Regions from separate parts of the Laceyella putida genome, predicted to be linked through region 4. Evidence: riboswitches for the same ligand, from Rfam matches in the RefSeq annotation. Region 4 holds a riboswitch; each other region holds the start of a gene.
What was found. Region 4 has a riboswitch for S-adenosylmethionine ahead of ACFQNG_RS05800 (aminotransferase class I/II-fold pyridoxal phosphate-dependent enzyme). Riboswitches for the same ligand answer to the same signal wherever they lie in the genome.
Positions count from the first base shown of each region.

Region 1: it holds a riboswitch for S-adenosylmethionine, as region 4 does, so the genes downstream of both, ACFQNG_RS16185 (homocysteine synthase) here and ACFQNG_RS05800 (aminotransferase class I/II-fold pyridoxal phosphate-dependent enzyme) in region 4, are expected to answer to the same signal.
Region 2: it holds a riboswitch for S-adenosylmethionine, as region 4 does, so the genes downstream of both, ACFQNG_RS08460 (homoserine dehydrogenase) here and ACFQNG_RS05800 (aminotransferase class I/II-fold pyridoxal phosphate-dependent enzyme) in region 4, are expected to answer to the same signal.
Region 3: it holds a riboswitch for S-adenosylmethionine, as region 4 does, so the genes downstream of both, ACFQNG_RS12740 (sugar ABC transporter substrate-binding protein) here and ACFQNG_RS05800 (aminotransferase class I/II-fold pyridoxal phosphate-dependent enzyme) in region 4, are expected to answer to the same signal.

Region 1 covers NZ_JBHTBW010000057.1:33,853-38,290, forward strand. The annotation lists gene ACFQNG_RS16165 (hypothetical protein) at 251-556, shown strand; gene ACFQNG_RS16170 (hypothetical protein) at 560-790, shown strand; gene ACFQNG_RS16175 (hypothetical protein) at 798-1,094, shown strand; gene ACFQNG_RS16180 (DoxX family protein) at 1,274-1,654, shown strand; SAM riboswitch class I at 2,124-2,233, shown strand; partial or broken gene ACFQNG_RS16185 (homocysteine synthase) at 2,297-3,610, shown strand; partial or broken gene metA (homoserine O-acetyltransferase MetA) at 3,659-4,438, shown strand, end outside.
Region 2 covers NZ_JBHTBW010000021.1:5,840-10,277, forward strand. The annotation lists gene ACFQNG_RS08450 (MGDG synthase family glycosyltransferase) at 1-802, shown strand, start outside; gene ACFQNG_RS08455 (fumarylacetoacetate hydrolase family protein) at 907-1,914, shown strand; SAM riboswitch class I at 2,004-2,117, shown strand; gene ACFQNG_RS08460 (homoserine dehydrogenase) at 2,201-3,517, shown strand; gene rlmD (23S rRNA (uracil(1939)-C(5))-methyltransferase RlmD) at 3,699-4,438, shown strand, end outside.
Region 3 covers NZ_JBHTBW010000041.1:1,559-5,996, reverse strand. The annotation lists gene ACFQNG_RS12745 (peptide ABC transporter substrate-binding protein) at 1-1,061, opposite strand, end outside; SAM riboswitch class I at 1,577-1,733, shown strand; gene ACFQNG_RS12740 (sugar ABC transporter substrate-binding protein) at 1,869-2,996, shown strand; gene ACFQNG_RS12735 (sugar ABC transporter ATP-binding protein) at 2,993-4,438, shown strand, end outside.
Region 4 covers NZ_JBHTBW010000015.1:80,521-84,958, forward strand. The annotation lists gene ACFQNG_RS05795 (aminotransferase class I/II-fold pyridoxal phosphate-dependent enzyme) at 1-1,152, opposite strand, end outside; gene ACFQNG_RS05800 (aminotransferase class I/II-fold pyridoxal phosphate-dependent enzyme) at 1,311-2,447, opposite strand; SAM riboswitch class I at 2,534-2,645, opposite strand; gene ACFQNG_RS05805 (ornithine--oxo-acid transaminase) at 2,834-4,027, shown strand; gene ACFQNG_RS05810 (helix-hairpin-helix domain-containing protein) at 4,134-4,438, opposite strand, start outside.

The DNA.
Region 1 (4,438 bases), on a different contig from region 4:
TTATAATAGTGTCATTATCCTGATTCATTTAACGGCTGATCTTTAAATGCGAGGGGTGCAACGAAACGAGACGTTTCCTTTTTGGCGCGCGATGGAAAACCCGGAATTTCAACAGCTAAGTTAAGATGGAAAATAATTGAAAAATCCCTCTTTCTGAATTATAATTCAAGTGTGAAACATATCATATTCGTTATTTCTTTTATTGTTGCAACATAAGTATCGCAATTTCAAAAAAAGAGGAGGATTTTCAGTGTTTATGCTGCATCTGCAAGGCAAGGTTGCACACGTGTTGCCGTTTGTGGGGGAGTTGCAACAGAAGCCGCATGTGTCGGTTGTGGAAGCGGAGATGGAAAGGGAAGGGGATCAGGTGGAACTGTCGCTGATGGTTGACCATCAGCCGAGGAAGCGCGTGCGGATCCTCCGACTGCATACCGAATCGGGGCAAGTGGTTTCCATTCCGTTGTTGGATATGATGCAGGTGGAGTGGGAAGAGGGGAAGCATCTTTTCTGCGGACGGTCGTTTGACATTTTCGGATCATCGGGCGGGGGAGGGTAAGGCATGGCGGAAATCTGTTTCTGGTATGATCGGGAAAAAGCGCGCTTGGTGGTCCGTCATTGCGCCAGTGGAGAAAAGCGCGTGATTCATAAACTGCAGCGGATGACTTGGTTTCTCCATACATATGGGATGACATTGGAAGAGGTGGCCAGGCCCCGCTATGGGGAGGATCGGCTGCATCTCTTCAAGCGGATGCAAGTGCTTGATCAGTCCGAAGGGTCGAAAGAGGAGTGAAGGCAAGGTGTTGTTGGTCTCGGCGGTGCTCACTATCCTAGGGGGCTTGGGTTCCGTGTATTATGTGGAATTTTTGGGCAGATGGGTGGAAGAAGAGCGGGTGGGCAAGAAGGAAGTGAGCCTCAGTGTGTTGGTGGGATTGTGCTTCCATTTCATTGTGGTGGCCATCGGTTTGGGATTGCAAGCGGCGGGGTCCGTCCGCCCGGAATCGGTGCTGTGGATTTATCATGGCGGTGTGATGCTGTCACTGTGCGCCAGTGCCGGGGTGGTCATTTGGTTGCGGTTGCGCGGGAAATGGAGTTGACAACGGCGATCGGGCAAGTGGCCCAACCGACGGTCCCGCGGATGGGTTTCTCCGGTTAATGTTTGTTCACAATTTGGTCACAGGCGGTTAAGAAAGATTTAATCTCTGTTTATCCGGTGTTTATGGCTGTGCGCTAAGATTTGACATGGATGCGAGATCGAAAGGAGAGACAAAGAAGAATGAAATTGGAAGCAGCTTACGGTCCATTGTTCCTGCGGATTGGACTGGGTCTGATCTTTATCGTTCATGGTGCGCAGAAGTTGATGGGCATGGAACAGACCATCGGCTTTTTCGGCAGCGTCGGAATTCCCGCCGCCTCCCTCACCGCGTATGTCGTGGCCGGTGTGGAAGTGCTGATCGGCATTGCCTTTATCCTGGGTCTGTTCACTTCCATCGCCTCGGTTTTGGCCGCAGTGGTGATGGCGGGAGCCATTTTGTTTGTGAAAGGATCGAAAGGGTTCGCCGGAGGGTATGAGTTTGACCTGTTGATCCTGCTCACGGCCTTATCCCTGCTCTTCACGGGGCCCGGGGCGCTCAGGATGCCCATCGGCAAGAACTGAGTCATCGTTTCCCTCTCCTGATGCCTGTTGAATCGACACCGCGATGGAGCCTTAAGGGTCTTGTGATCCTTGGGGCTTTTTTTGAGCTGCGAATTTTTGTTGTTTTTCAAAGTCTGTTGCTGAAGCTCATGCCATTGGGAACGGGGGTAATATTTCCACTCTCTACACTTGGGCATATCCAGCTTCGAGTGATCCTAACCGCAATTCCGCGTATGTGTCCAAAGCATCTATGGCCCTATGGTCCGTGGCAAGGGATTGGGGAGAATATTTCTTCTCTTTCCCCTTTTTTCTTATATGGGGTGGATGTAGCGAACGTCGATTTTGGCATCATCTGCCCAAGAAAGGGCGGCAAAATCGGTCGATGCTACCACTACCCGCAAATGGATGCGATGATGCACCATAAAGGAAAATAGTTGACGAACAATTCTAAATCAATTACAATAAAGTAGATCGAAATACTATGGATTTTCTCTTATCCAGAGTGGCGGAGGGACTGGCCCGATGATGCCCGGCAACCCTGGTATTTATACCGAAAGGTGCTAATTCCTGTAGGGATTTTTTGTCTCTAGAAGATAAGAGGAGGGCAATGTATATCAAAGTCTCTTCTCTGGATAAGGGGAGGAGGCTTTTTTATATCGTTGAATTTTACAATGGGAGGAAAAAAATGAGCGATCAAAAAAATTACGTCTTGAAACCATTTCGGTACACGGTGGACAGGTTCCTGATCCAACTTCTAATTCGCGCGCCGTTCCTATTTATCAAACGACGTCTTATGTTTTTAATGATGCCGAGCATGCTGCGAATTTATTTGCATTAAAGGAATTCGGAAACATTTATACACGAATTATGAACCCGACGCAAGATGTATTTGAAAAAAGGGTAGCTGAATTAGAAGGCGGTGTAGGCGCACTCGCTACTAGTTCGGGTCAATCAGCGATCACCTATTCGATTTTGAACATTGCAAAAGCGGGAGATGAAATCGTCTCATCAAGTCATTTGTATGGGGGAACGTATAACTTGTTCCGCCACACTTTGGCAAAATTGGGCATTTCGGTAAAATTCGTTGACCAAACAAATCCGGAAAATTTCCGCAACGCCATCACGGATAAAACAAAGGCAGTTTTTGCCGAAATAATCGGGAATCCCCATTTAGATGTTTTAGATATTGAAGCGGTCGCAAAAGTGGCCCATGAAGCTGGGATTCCGTTAATTGTAGACAACACCTTTGCTACTCCTTATCTTTGCCGCCCATTTGAATTTGGTGCTGACATTATTGTCCATTCTGCAACGAAGTTTATTGGAGGACATGGAACCACCATTGGCGGAATTATCGTCGATTCTGGCAAATTTGATTGGACGAACGGGAAATTTCCAGATTTGACCGAACCTGATCCAAGTTATCATGGGGTTAGTTATACGGAAGCAGTAGGATCTCTTGCCTATATCATTAAAGCTCGTGTCCAACTGCTTCGCGACCTGGGTGCTGCCATATCTCTTTTTAATTCATTCTTGTTTCTTCAAGGATTAGAAACGCTTCATCTGAGAATGCAACGCCACAGCGAAAACGCGCTAAAAGTTGCAGAATATTTGAATTAGCACGAATTGGTTGAATGGGTCAACCACCCTGGTTTAGAAAGTCATTCTTCCTTTGAAAAAGCGCAAAAATATTTGCCAAAAGGACAAGGAGCCATCTTTACCTTTGGAATTAAAGGCGGATTGGAATCTGGGAAGAAATTCATAGAAAACCTGACACTGTTTTCTCATTTAGCCAATGTGGGCGATGCGAAGTCATTGGTGATTCATCCAGCGAGCACGACTCATCAACAGCTAACCGAAGAGGAGCAAAGAGCTTCAGGGGTTACTCCTGAACTGATTCGTTTATCCATTGGTATTGAAGCGGTTGAAGACATCATTCAAGATCTGGAGCAGGCACTGGTGAAAAGTCAAAGCGTGTAGCTATGGATATGGGCTTCAACAATAAAATAAAGAAAGGGGTGAATGACAGTGCCTATCAAAATACCAGATAAGCTACCAGTAAATGAAATTCTCAATAATGAAAATATTTTTGTCATAGATGAAAGGCGTGCCTTTCATCAAGATATTCGCCCGCTTAGAATGGTTATTCTAAATTTGATGCCAACCAAAATTGAAACGGAGACACAACTCCTTCGTTTGCTCGGGAATTCACCCCTACAAATTGAAATTAGTTTCATCTATCCAACAACCCATACCTCCAAAAACACACCAGCAAAACATCTATCAACATTTTATAAAACATTTGATGAGATCAGGCATCAAAAATATGATGGAATGATTATTACAGGAGCTCCTGTAGAACACCTGGAATACGAAAAGGTGGACTACTGGGAAGAATTGAAGCGAATAATGGATTGGAAAATAAAAAATGTTACTTCAACTTTTCATATTTGTTGGGGCGCTCAGGCCGCTCTTTACCATCATTACGGTATTCCAAAGTATCCTTTAAAGGAAAAAAAAACTGTTTGGTGTGTTCCCACATACGATTACCAAGATAAATACCAAACTGCTTCGTGGCTTTGACGACTATTTCTTTGTTCCGCAATCCCGTCATACCGATATCCGCAAAGAAGATATCGAAAAAATAGGAGATTTGGAGATTTTATCTGAATCTGAAGAGGCGGGTATTTTCATTGTTATCAGTAAAAATGGTCGCCAAATATTTGTGACAGGACATGCTGAATACGACAGATTCACATTAAAGAATGAATACGATCGTGATATCAAGAGAGGCTTAGATATCAACAT
Region 2 (4,438 bases), on a different contig from region 4:
CAAAATCGTAACCACCCATCCGTTTGGTTTGCTCATGTGTCCAGGCAAATGCGAGCAGATTCCAACGGTGGGGGTCGTGACGGACTATGAGTTGCATCCCATTTGGCTCGCGCGGGTGCCGCATGTCCTGTGTGTCCCCAAAAGGTTGCCCAACCAGGATCAATTTGAGCGGATTCAGTGGAAAACGGGACTCACTTTGGTTGAAACGGGAATTCCGGTTCATCCGTCTTTTTATGAGTATGTCTCCAAACAAGAGGCCTGCCGTCGGTTGGGGTTGTCTTCCCATCGTCCGGTGGTTCTCATAATGGGCGGAGGTACCGGTCTAGGTCCATTAGAGCAGATTGTGAATGAGTTGCAAAGCTTAACCCATCTGCAGTTTGTCGTTTTGGCGGGCAAGAATCGGACGCTGCATGAACGGTTGACCCGGCAGTTTACCGCGCCGCATATACGGATTGAAGGGTTTCGAACCGATATCCCCTTATGGATGTCCGCGGCGGATCTATTGGTTACCAAACCGGGCGGATTGACGATTAGCGAAGCGATATCCAAACGGTTGCCCATGCTGTTGTTTGAGGCCTTCCCAGGGCAGGAAGAAGCGAATCAACAGTATCTCCTGCATCACCGGGTGGCCATGATTACGCGTCCATCCACCATCCGCTTGCAAGTGGCCAAACTGTTCGATTCGCCGATCCAAGTGGGGCGGATGAAAGAGCGGTTTGAGTCGTTGATGTCGGTGGATGCCAGCAAACAAATCGTTAGAGAGACATTAAAAGCGAAAACCTCCATTTTACAGACTTTGTGACGAAGTCTGTTTTTCTTTTTGCTCCGGCAACGCATGGGCGGGGTGAAACCGCTTGCTAAATGGAGCGACCTTGGAATATTGTAAATGGAAGGAGGGAAATGCGGATGAAGTTGGTTACCTATATGGTTAAAGCGGATGAACTCAATATTCAGGCACAGGATGGAGTGTTGGCGCGTTTGGGTTGGGTGCGGGACGGCCATGTGATCGACGTCGGGTTGGCCCAGTCGTATTTGGAGATGAAGCAAAACCTCGTCTTTCCTTACCGTCTCGCCACGGATATGCTCACCTATCTGGAGCGGAGTGAATCGGAGCGCCACTTTTTGCAGCAGTTGGATTCCGCTTTGGGGCAGAGAGATTGGTTGAATTTGAAGGTGGAAGGGGAACCGGTTGCCTTAAGTTTAAAAGAGGTGGATCTGTTTTCGCCCCTTCCGTTGCCGACCAGTTTGCGCGATTTTTACGCGTTTGAGGCCCATGTTTTGACCTGCCGCCAAAAGCGGGGGTTGAAGATGGTGCCCGAATGGTATGAGATTCCCGTTTTTTATTTTTCCAACCATCGGGCCGTGGTTGGAACGGAGATGTCCCTAAAAAAACCGGCTTATACCGAACAATTGGATTATGAATTGGAAATCGCCTGCGTCATCGGCAAAAAAGGCAAAAACATCGCCCGGAGCGAGGCGCTTTCCCATATCGCAGGGTTCATGATCATGAATGATTGGAGTGCGCGGGATGTGCAACGGCAAGAAATGGCGGTCGGCCTCGGACCGGCGAAAGGAAAAGACTTTGCCACATCACTGGGCCCCTATTTGGTGACAACGGATGAGTTGGAGGATTGTCGCGAAGGTGAACACTGGGCACTGTCAATGAGCGCGCGTGTCAACGGAAAAGAGCTTTCCCGGGGGAATGTGAAGGATTTGCATTGGACCTTTGCGCAAATGATTGAACGGGCTTCGGCGGAGTGCGAACTGGTCCCCGGGGATGTCATCGGGTCGGGAACGGTTGGCACGGGTTGCCTGTTGGAATTGGGCGAGGAGATCCATCCTTATCTGCAGCCGGGCGATGTGGTGGAACTGGAGATAGAACGGTTGGGCATATTGCGCAATCGGATCATATAGGAAGTTGTCTCATTTCAATGTTGACAATATTCCTATATTGGACCATAATGTATTAAAATATCGGAAAATTGATATTAACAGTTTTTCTTTTCTTATCAAGAGCGGCGGAGGGACTGGCCCGATGAAGCCCGGCAACCTCGGTGTGTATTTACCGGAAGGTGCCAAATCCTGCAGTGCATGTTGAAGGCACTGAGAGATAAGGGGAATGGTTTTGGCCGCGTGTAAAAACCCTCTTCTTATCCAGAAGAGGGTTTTTTATATTTATTACCTATTTGGAGGGATTGGGATGAAACAGGTACGAGTGGCTCTACTTGGCTTGGGAACGGTAGGGACTGGAGTATGGAAGATGATCCAGAGCAATCAGGACGTGATCGCTAGGCGTACAGGAATGTTGGTAACGGTTGAGGCGATTTTGGTGCGCAACATCCATAAAGACCGGCAGCTTGAAGGGGTACAAGCTTTGTTGACGTCTCGTTTTGAAGATGTATTGGCGCGTGAGATTGATGTGGTCATCGAAGTGATGGGTGGAGTGGAGCCAACCCGTACCTATTTGCGACAAGCGATGGAAAAAGGGTGCCATATTGTTTCCGCCAATAAGGAGCTATTGGCTCGCCATGGAGAAGAATTGCGGGAATGGGCGAAGCGGCATGGGGTGCAATTGTCGTATGAAGCCAGTGTGGGCGGAGGCATTCCGATCATCGGCACCGTTTCCCATTTCTTGAAAGCCAATCGCATTTACAAGGTTTCAGGCATTTTAAATGGAACGACCAACTTTATTTTAACTAAGATGAAGGAAGAAGGTCGTACTTATGAGGACGTATTATCGGAAGCGCAACAAAAAGGGTATGCCGAAGCGGACCCGACGGCAGATGTGGAGGGAATCGATGCCGCCCATAAGTTGTCCATCTTGTCCCGACTCTCTTTTGATGTGTGCGTGACTGTGGATGAAATTCAGCGGCAAGGCATCACGGATGTGACCCCTGTCGAATTATCCCTTGCCCATCAGCTGGGATTTGCGATCAAGTTGCTCGCTTCCGCTGAGCAATTTGGCGAGAATGGCCCCGTAGCGTGTTGCGTTTATCCGACCTTGCTCCCGCTCAACCATCCATTGGCGAGCGTGAATGATGTGTACAATGCGGTCCACGTTGAAGGGGACTTTATCCAAGACCTGACTTTGATTGGACAAGGGGCCGGTGAGAAGCCAACAGCCAGTGCCGTGGTGGAAGACTTGTGCAATTTGGGGCGGGTGTCGGGACAATCCTTAACCAAGGCTGTGCGATGTCCATTGTTGGATGGGGCGAGCGAAGGCGGCCTCCGCTTTCATTTCTTGGAGATTTCTTCGCTTCAGGGGTCGGCGACCAAAGCGATCGAACGTTTGAAGAAGGCCGGCGTGGCCGTATACGCATGGGAAACGAAGCGGGAGGAAGAGACCACTTGGTTGGCTTTTATCGCCAGGGGGTTGGAGAAAGATGGAGAAAGCGAGCTGTTTAAAGAGTTGGGCTGGCAGACGACGCGAGTGATCAATCGCCCTGTGCTGGGTGGCGAAGCGCTTTTCGCCGCAGATGTGGTTCCGTTCGCGAAGGCGGCGGCTGGGGTGAAATAAGTGTTAGCAAAAAGGCGGCGCCTTGGGTGGCCGTCTTTTTTAGGGACGACTGTGTGGGATGATTCCATCTGTCAGGATGGTAACACCATATTACCAATGAACATTCCTTTTTCCTGCGCTTAAAAATTATTTCGGGTACAATAGATTTAGTGGACCTATCAGAAGGAAAGGAAAACGTTGGATGAACAAGTCGACCAAACAAGGAAAACAGATTCGCCTGAAACGGGGAGAGGTGATCGAAGTCCCGATCCGCCGGATTGGCATCAATGGGGAAGGCATGGGTCACTATCAAAAGCAAGTGGTCTTTGTGGAAGGCGCGGTGCCGGGTGAAACGGTTGTGGCTCGGGTAACGCAGGTGGAAACCAAGTTTGCCAAAGCCAAACTGTTAAAGGTAAAGAAAAAATCGGCTTATCGGGTGGAACCGCCCTGTCCGGTGTATCGGGAGTGTGGCGGGTGCCAATTGCAACATATTGACCGGCGGATGCAGAAACGCTTAAAACGGGAGTTGGTCGCGGAGAGCTTTGCCCGATACGCCGGCTTGAGGGACCTGCCGATCAGGGAGACGATTACGATGGATGAGCCGTGGTCCTACCGCAACAAGGCGCAACTCCCATTGCGGCAGATTGGCACCCAAGTGGCCATGGGGATGTTTTCCGCCGCTTCTCACCGCTTGGTGGATGTGAGTGAATGCATGGTCCAACATCCCCTCCTTAACCAAACGTTAAGTGAAGCGAGACGGATTGTGGAAGAGTTGGGAATAGACATTTACGACGAGCGGAAACATCGGGGCACGTTAAGGCATCTAGTGGGACGGATTGCTTTTGCCATGGAAGAGGTGCAATTAGTGCTTGTCACGCGGACGAAAACATTTCCTGAGGAAGAAGCCTTTGTGCGGGAAGTGACGAAACGACTGCCTCAAGT
Region 3 (4,438 bases), on a different contig from region 4:
CCGCCGGCAAGCTTGCGGAAAGATTGGGCCCCTTCTGTCATGGCGGGCGGAATCAACGCCCCTGCCGGTTTGGATCCATCTTTCAATACGGTTTCCACGATTTCGTTGCGGTCGACCGCCAAGCTGATCGCGCGCCGGATATTCGCATTCTTGAAAAATGATTTGGTTTCGTTCATCAGCAAATATTGGGAAGAAGCCAATTCCAGGTTAGTATAATCCTTGGTTTGCTTATAGGCGTAAACAAACTCGGAATCGATTTTGGTCGTGTCAGCCTCTCCGGCATTGTACAGATTGATCCTTTTGGACGTTTCCGCCTGGACGACCACGTCAACCTGTTGAAGCTGAACGGTATCCCGGTCCCAATAGGTTTCATTTTTGACCAAAGTCACTTGTGTCGGCGTGATGGATTGGATGATGAACGGACCGTTATAAACCATTTTGTCCGGGGTTTTTGTGTACTCATCCTTATACTTTTCCACAATGTCTTTTCGTAGCGGAAAATAGGTGGATTGCGTGGTCAAGCTCAAAAAGTGGTGTTCCGGTTGTTTCAACCGCACCTCCAGCGTTTTTTCATCAAGCGCCTTCACTTTCACTTGACTTGCCGATCCGGTGCCTTTGTTGTATTCCTCCGCACCGGCGATGGGATAAAGAATATAGGCGTACTCCGATTTGGTTTTCGGGTCTAACGCCCGCTTCCAGGCGTATTCAAAATCATGCGCCGTCACCGGCTCTTCGTCACTCCATTCAGCGTCATCACGCAATTTGAACGTGTACGTTTTTTTGTCCGGGCTGATCTTCACCTCTTCGGCCATTCCGTTGACGAGGCGATTGTTCGGTCCCAGTCGCATCAATCCTTCATTCACGTTGTACAAGACGTTCCAAGAAACGATATCCACATACTTGGCGCTGTCCAAGCTGGAAATCTGATTGCTTTCAGTAATGCGCAATATTTTGTTTTCGGAAGGGCCCTCTTGGGAATCGATCCACGGAATGCTACAGGAAGTTAATAAAGACATGGCCAACATGACAACAAAGATGGTTAAAAAGCCCTTTATCCGCATGATTTCCTCCTTCGAAACAAAGTGAATAATTATACCGATAAATGAATATATTTGATTTTATTCATTCAACACAATAAAGTAAAGTAATTTTGTTATACCAATTTATGATAAAAACATGGATAATTAAGTATTTATTAATAAAATGAAAATAATATTAACAAATCAAGTAAGATCATTCCTGACAAACGGGGACCTGCCCATAATCAAGCGGTCCCCAAAAACAAACAGCCTATCTTCATAACGATCACGTTATAAGAATATAGGCTTTTTTCATTTTCTCCCTCCCCTCGGAGCAGGCCATAGGGAAAGTCTCCGCGTTGGGTAAAGACGGGGGCCGCCGCGCCAAGTCGGCAACCAGTGAAGTGATGGTTGGACGAACAGGAACCTTTTCCTTGTCACGGGAACAGGCAAAGGTCATTGACATTTTAATTTGCAGGCATTATCATTTCACTAATAAATAATATCCGTTATTATTTATCGGATTAATTGATTTAAACAATTGCATACGTTGAAGTCTCTTATTGCGAGAAGGTGGAGGGAATGGCCCGATGAAGCCCAGCAACCGACTGTAATACCATTGTGAAATGGGGCACTCCGTAAGGGGCCGCGGTGAACAGCCGCGCAAGGCACGGTGCTAAATCCTGCAAAAACGTTTGTTTTGCGAGATAAGAGGCAAGGAAATCGTGTTCCGAGCCTCTGATTGAAGGGGCTCTTTTTTATGCCAACCTCCCCCTCATGCGCAATAAAAAGAACATCATTCATTTTCCCATCATTCAGTAAATGGGAAAAAAAGGAGGAGGATTTTTCATGAATAGTTTCAAGTCATTTTTGATCATTCTGATGACGGCTGCGCTCCTGGTGGCCGGCTGCGCCAATGAGCAAGATCGCGTCGCCCGGCAAAAAAACAACCATCCTGCGGGACAGATAAAGTCGACATCCCCTGCGGCCGCCTCTGGCGAGATTCCTAACAAGGTTAACAAGCCGTTAAAGATCGCGGCCATCACTCAATTATCCATCGGCACGTTTTCTTCGCAATATATAGCGGGTGTCACCGAACAAGTCAAGGCGTTCGGCGGAGAAGTACAAGTATATAACGCCGACAATGACCTGTCGAAAATGGCCTCATATGTTGACACCGCCGTAAACCAGAAAGTGGATGGCATCCTCTTGGACCATGGCCGAGCAGACGCGTTGGCGCCCAGTGTAAAAAAAGCGGTGGCCGCCGGAATTCCGGTTGTTTCCTTTGACAGTGATCTGGACATTCCGGGCGTCACCGTGATCGACCAAGATGATTACAGCCTAGCTTGGAACTCCCTGCGCACCATGACCCAAGATTTAAACGGAAAAGGAGAGATCGTGTATATCTGGGTGGGGGGTTTTGCACCGATGGAACGCCGCAATGTGATCTATGAAGCTTTTCAAAAACGGTATCCCCATATCAAGGAAGTGGCCCGTTTCGGAAACGCCAGTTCCAACACGGCCCTGGACACGCAATCTCAAATGGAGGCAATTTTAAAAAAATACCCCAACAAAGGGGATATTGACGCGGTGTTTGCGCCTTGGGACGAGTTTGCCAAAGGGGCGACCCGCGCCATTCAACAAGCGGGGCGAACGGAAATCAAGGTATACGGCATTGATCTCAGCGACGAAGATTTGCAATTCATGCAAAGTCTCAACAGCCCTTGGGTGGCCACCGCCGCGACGGACCCAGCAGAAGTGGGTCGGCTTCAGGTTCGATTCCTTTACCAAAAAATCGCCGGTGAATCGACACCGCAAGTGTACAGCATCCAACCCCATTTGGTGGAAAAAAGATGGTTGCCCACCGATCGGAAAGTTTCCATGAAGGATATTGGCAAGGTGATAAACGGATGGGGGCAATCCGATGCCGGAACTTCCCCATGGATGAAAAAATTGACAGAGGCGAATAAAAAATGACGGCATTAACATTAAAGCAAATCTCCAAATCATTTCATAACCATCCCGTCTTGCACCAAGTGGACTTCTCGGTTCAACCCGGGGAAGTCCACGCCCTCATCGGGGTTAACGGGGCCGGGAAAAGCACGTTGGTGAAGATCCTGTCAGGCGACATTCAAAAAGATCACGGATCGATTCGATTGGGTGAGCGTGACCTGGACATCCGCTCACCCATGGACGCCAAGCGGGAAGGGATCAGCATCGTGGTGCAGGAGGTGGACACCGCTCTCATCCCCACCCTTTCCGTGGCCGAAAATGTAACGATCGACGAATGCCTGCACGGCCCTTCCTTCTTTTCTTGGAAAAAGAGAAAACAAACGGCCCGAACACTCCTTTCGGAAGTGGGCATCCATTTGGCTGTGGACAAATTAGTCTCATCCTGCACCTTGGCCGAAAAGCAGATGATTCTGATCGCCCGGGCGATTGCCGGTCAGGTCAAGTTCCTGATATTGGACGAACCGACGGCGCCTTTGAGTGAAGTGGAAACAGCCACACTCTTTCAAGTCATCCGCCGACTGACGGACCGCGGTGTCGGCATCGTCTACATTTCCCACCGCTTAAACGAAATCAAAACCATTTCCGATCGGTTGACCATCCTGCGCGACGGCAAGGTCATCACGACCCAAAACACGAGCGAAATGGAACACGAAGAGATGATTCGCGCAATGCTCGGCAAAACGTTCTCTCCTTCCTCCGCCACGCCACACAAAAAGTTGGGCAAACCCTTAGCGGAAATCAACCAATTTCATGTTCACTCAACCGGCCAAACGCTCTCTCTCACTGTCTATGAAGGGGAAATCGTGGGCATTGCGGGACTGGTTGGAGCAGGCAAAACAGAAACGGCCCGCGCTTTGTTTGGGGCGGACCCCCATGACGGGACGTGGACGATCAAGGGAACCTCCCACCCGATTCAAAATCCGCAACAAGCGATTCGGGCGGGCATCTGTTTGATTCCCGAAGAACGGAGAAAAGAAGGCGTTTTGGTTGATTTCCCCGTCGTACAAAATTTGACACTTCCCAGCATCCGAAAACTTTCTCCCAAGGGTTGGATTAACCGGCGGAAAGAAATCTTGTTCGCTGAAGGGTTGATTGAGCGCTTGGGCATAAAAACCCCCTCCCCCTTCCATTCGGTGCGGCGGCTAAGCGGAGGAAATCAACAGAAAGTATCCATTGGCAAATGGCTGGACACCCACAGCCACTTGGTTATTTTTGATGAACCCACCAAAGGCATCGATATCGGGGCCAAGGAAGACGTCTTTCAACTGATCCGCGAACTGGCCCGCCAAGGGAAGGGAATTATTTACTTCACCAGTGAATTTTCCGAGTTGTTGACCATCGCGGACCGCATACTCGTCATGGACCATGGGCAGTTCGTTTCCGAATGGAAAAACGAAGAGGCGACG
Region 4 (4,438 bases):
CACGGCAATCGTTAAGCGAGATTCGAGCGCCTGCGCCAAATCTTCAATCAAATCGTCGGCGCTTTCCAAACCGACCGACAGGCGCAACAACCCGTCAGTGATTCCATGCTTTTGCCGAACTTCTGGCGGCATGGAAGCGTGGGACATCAGCGCGGGATAAGATAAGATGCTTTCAACTGCGCCCAGGCTGACCGCCACGATCGGCAACTTGACATGATCCAACAGCTGGCGCACCCGTTCTTTGCTGCCCAGGTCAAAAGATAGGACCGCTCCGTGCCCGCTGGCTTGCGCATCTTGCAAATAGTGGCCTTCATGGGACGGCAACCCGGTGTAGTACACCCGCTCCACACCCGGATGCTGTTGCAGCCACAAGGCGACTTTTTCCGCGCTTCGCGTAGACAACTCCATCCGCGCTTTCAGCGTTTTGATCCCTCTCAGCACCAACCAGGCATCATGCACACCCAGAATCGCCCCGAATGAGTTTTGCAACAATGACAATTCTTCTGCCAAGTCTTCATCTTTGACCACAACCAATCCCGCGATCACATCGCTGTGCCCCGCAATGAATTTCGTCGCGCTATGGATGACGATATCCACACCCAAACTGAACGGGCGTTGGAAATACGGGGTAAGGAAGGTGTTGTCCACAATCGTGCGGAAACCATGCGCTTGGGCGATGTTGACAATCCCTCTGATGTCCGTCACCTTGAGCAACGGATTGGATGGCGTCTCGATATAGATCGCTTTGGTATGGGGCTGGATGGCCTGAACCACTTGTTCCAGATCCGTTGTGTCCACAAAGCTCGTTTCAATGCCCATCCGCTCAAACACCTTGGTCAGCACGCGGTAGGTGCCGCCGTACACGTCTTGGGAGACAATCAGGTGGTCACCGCGCGAGAAGAGAAGAAAAACCGTTGAGATGGCCGCCATGCCAGAGGCGAAAGCAAAGCCTTTACACCCTCCTTCCAGCTGGGCGATGGTCTCTTCGAGCGCTTTGCGGGTGGGATTGCCCGAACGGGCGTAATCAAATTCTCCCGGTTGATCGATCGAAAATTGATGAAAGGTCGACGCTTGGTACATAGGGATGCTGGCCGCTCCCGTATATGGATCAATCTCATTTCCATTGTGCAACAGTTTGGTTTCAAATCTCATCTCATCCTCATCCTTTCATATAAGTCCTTCTTAGCGAGCGTAATTTGCGAGGTTAGAAGGACTATACTCCGCTTGGCAGAGTTTCCTCTCCTCTTCTTAACGAGCGTATTTGCGGGGTTGACGGAGTTTCCTCTCCTCTTTTAGGCGACTCCGCCCAATCACCCCACTTGTGCCAATGCTTGCGCCAAATCGGCAATCAAGTCTTCTCCATGTTCAATTCCCACGGACAAACGCAACAATCGGTCACATACGCCCACTTTCTCCCTGATCTCGACCGGAATATCGGCATGGGTTTGCGTCGCCGGATAAGTGATCAAACTCTCCACTCCACCAAGACTTTCGGCAAAAGTGATAATCTTCAAAGAGTTGAGAACTGGTTGCACCCACTCTTTTCGTTTCAAGCGGAATGACAACATACCACCATAACCATCCGCTTGCGCATCAAGCAAGGTTTTGCTCCGCACATCCAATGCCGGATAAAACACAGTTTCAATGGCGGGATGGTTATGCAAAAACGCCGCAATCGCCTGCGCGTTGGCTTGATGTTGCCTCATGCGAAGCGCCAGGGTTTTCATCCCCCTCATCAACAACCAACAGTCCAAGGGTCCCAAGACCGCGCCAATCGCCTTTTGCAAAAAGGCAACCTGCTCCGTAAGCGCTTCGCCTTTGGTTACGATCAAGCCCGCCAAAACGTCGTTATGCCCGCCCAAATACTTGGTCGCGCTATGAAACACGATATCGGCGCCCAAGGTAAGGGGTCGTTGCAAAAAAGGCGTCATAAACGTGTTGTCAACAATGGTTAATAACCCGTGGGCCTTGGCCAGCTTGCATACCGCCTCAATATCCGTCACGCACATCAGCGGATTGGTTGGCGATTCTATGAAAATCGCTTTGGTATTCGGCTGAATGGCCCGCCGAATGTCCTCTAACTCACGCAAATCCACATAAGTGAAGGAACACCCGTACCGTGTCATCACTTTTTCAAACAAGCGATACGTCCCGCCATAAAGATCGAAGGAAACGATCAAATGGTCGCCTTGACCAAACAGTCCCATCAAGGTGTGAATCGCCGCCATCCCCGAACTGCAGGCAAACCCACCATCGCCTTCTTCCAATTGGGCCACGCTTTCCTCCAAGACTTCCCTTGTCGGGTTGGAAGCACGTGCATAATCATACCCCGTGCTTACGCCATCAACATGTTCATAGGCCGTCGAAAAATAAATAGGAAAGTTCACCGCTCCTGTTTTTCGTTCCCTTTTGTTTCCCATTTGCGCCAACTTTGTTTCTATTCTCATCGGTGCTTCCTCCCCTGTATGGCAATCTTAAATAAAAAACCTCTTCTCGATAAGAGAAGAGGTTCTTCTGGCTGAGCGACCATCTTCTCTTATCTCTCAGAACTTCCGTTCTGCAGGAATTGGCACCTTCCGGTGAAACATGCTCACCGAGGTTGCCGGGCTTCATCGGGCCAGTCCCTCCACCGCTCTTGATAAGAGAATAAATATTCATATTTTCACGATTCCATTGTTTTTCAGCAATCTTAAGTTGATTATACCTACTCATTTTCTATTCGTCAAGCGTGTTATTTATACGGGTAAGTGAAATAGTATACATTTCATTGATTTCGCTCTCTTTATTCCCTAAAATGAGGTTGATTGGCAAATTAAAAGGGGGTTCACCATCCATGTCTAAAAACAAAGCATTGATCGAGCTTACGGATAAATTTGGAGCGAAGAACTATCATCCACTGCCGATCGTGATTTCCAAAGCGGAGGGAGTATGGGTGGAAGATGCGGATGGCAATCGTTACATGGATATGTTAAGCGCTTACTCCGCACTCAACCACGGTCACCGTCATCCGCGCCTCATTCAAGCCCTGAAGGATCAAGCGGATAAAGTCACGCTCACTTCCCGCGCCTTCCACAATGATCAATTGGGAGCGTTCTATGAAAAAGTGGCAGAACTGACCGGCAAAGAAATGGTCCTCCCGATGAACACTGGCGCGGAAGCGGTTGAAACAGCCATTAAAGCGGCGCGCCGCTGGGCATACAATGTGAAAAAGATCGCTGACAACCAAGCGGAAATCATCGTATGTGAAGACAACTTCCACGGACGCACCATCACCGCCGTCTCCCTGTCTTCCAACGATGAATACAAGCGTGGTTTCGGTCCTCTCACCCCAGGGTTTAAAGTGATTCCTTATGGCGATCTGGAAGCGCTTAAAGCAGCGATCACCCCAAACACGGCCGCCTTCATGTTGGAGCCGATCCAAGGGGAAGCAGGCGTGATTGTCCCTCCAGAAGGTTTCTTGAGCGAAGCGCGTGAAATCTGTCGGGAGAACAATGTCCTCTTTATCGCCGATGAGATCCAAACCGGCTTCGGACGGACGGGACAACTCTTCGCCTGTGATTGGGAAGGCGTGAAGCCTGACATGTATATCATGGGTAAAGCTCTGGGTGGCGGAGTCATGCCTATTTCCGCTGTCGCCGCCGACAAAGAAATCATGGGTGTTTTTGAACCGGGTTCGCACGGCTCCACCTTTGGCGGTAACCCGCTCGCTTGCGCCGTGGCCATTGCCGCATTGGATGTGTTGTTAGAAGAAGAGCTCCCGACCCGTTCCCGCGAATTGGGCGAGTACTTTATCAACGAGCTGCGCAAAATAGAGAACCCCATCATCAAAGAAGTGCGCGGAAAAGGCCTCTTCATCGGCATGGAATTGCATGAAGCGGCGCGTCCATACTGTGAAGCCCTGATGCAAGAAGGACTTCTCTGCAAAGAAACGCATGACAACACGATCCGCTTTGCGCCACCACTCACCATCACGCAAGCAGAATTGGATCTCGCATTGGAAAAAGTGCGCAAAATCATTGCAAAATAAGCCTGTCCCACTTTATTCATGCGGATCTTGAAAGAAATGGGAGCGCTTGATGAAAAACAGTTCATCGACCTGCACTTGGCGACTCAGGATAACCTGGGTCGCTTTTTCAATTCAGCACGATTTGCTCACGAAACTTCTCCACCGTCTTCTCGCCAATGCCAGGAACTTGCGCGATCTCCTCCACCGACCGGAACGGACCATGTTCCTCACGATAGCGAACAATGGCCTCCGCTTTGCTTGGCCCGATCCCATTTAACTGGTCCAATTCTTCCGCGGTCGCCGTATTCACATTGATTTTCCCGCCGGACGTCTCTGATGCGGCTACACCCCCTCCGGGAAATGATGCCGGTTCCTCCCCTTGTTTCGGGATATACAACACCATCCCATCTCGAAGCGGCTCCGCCAAATTCA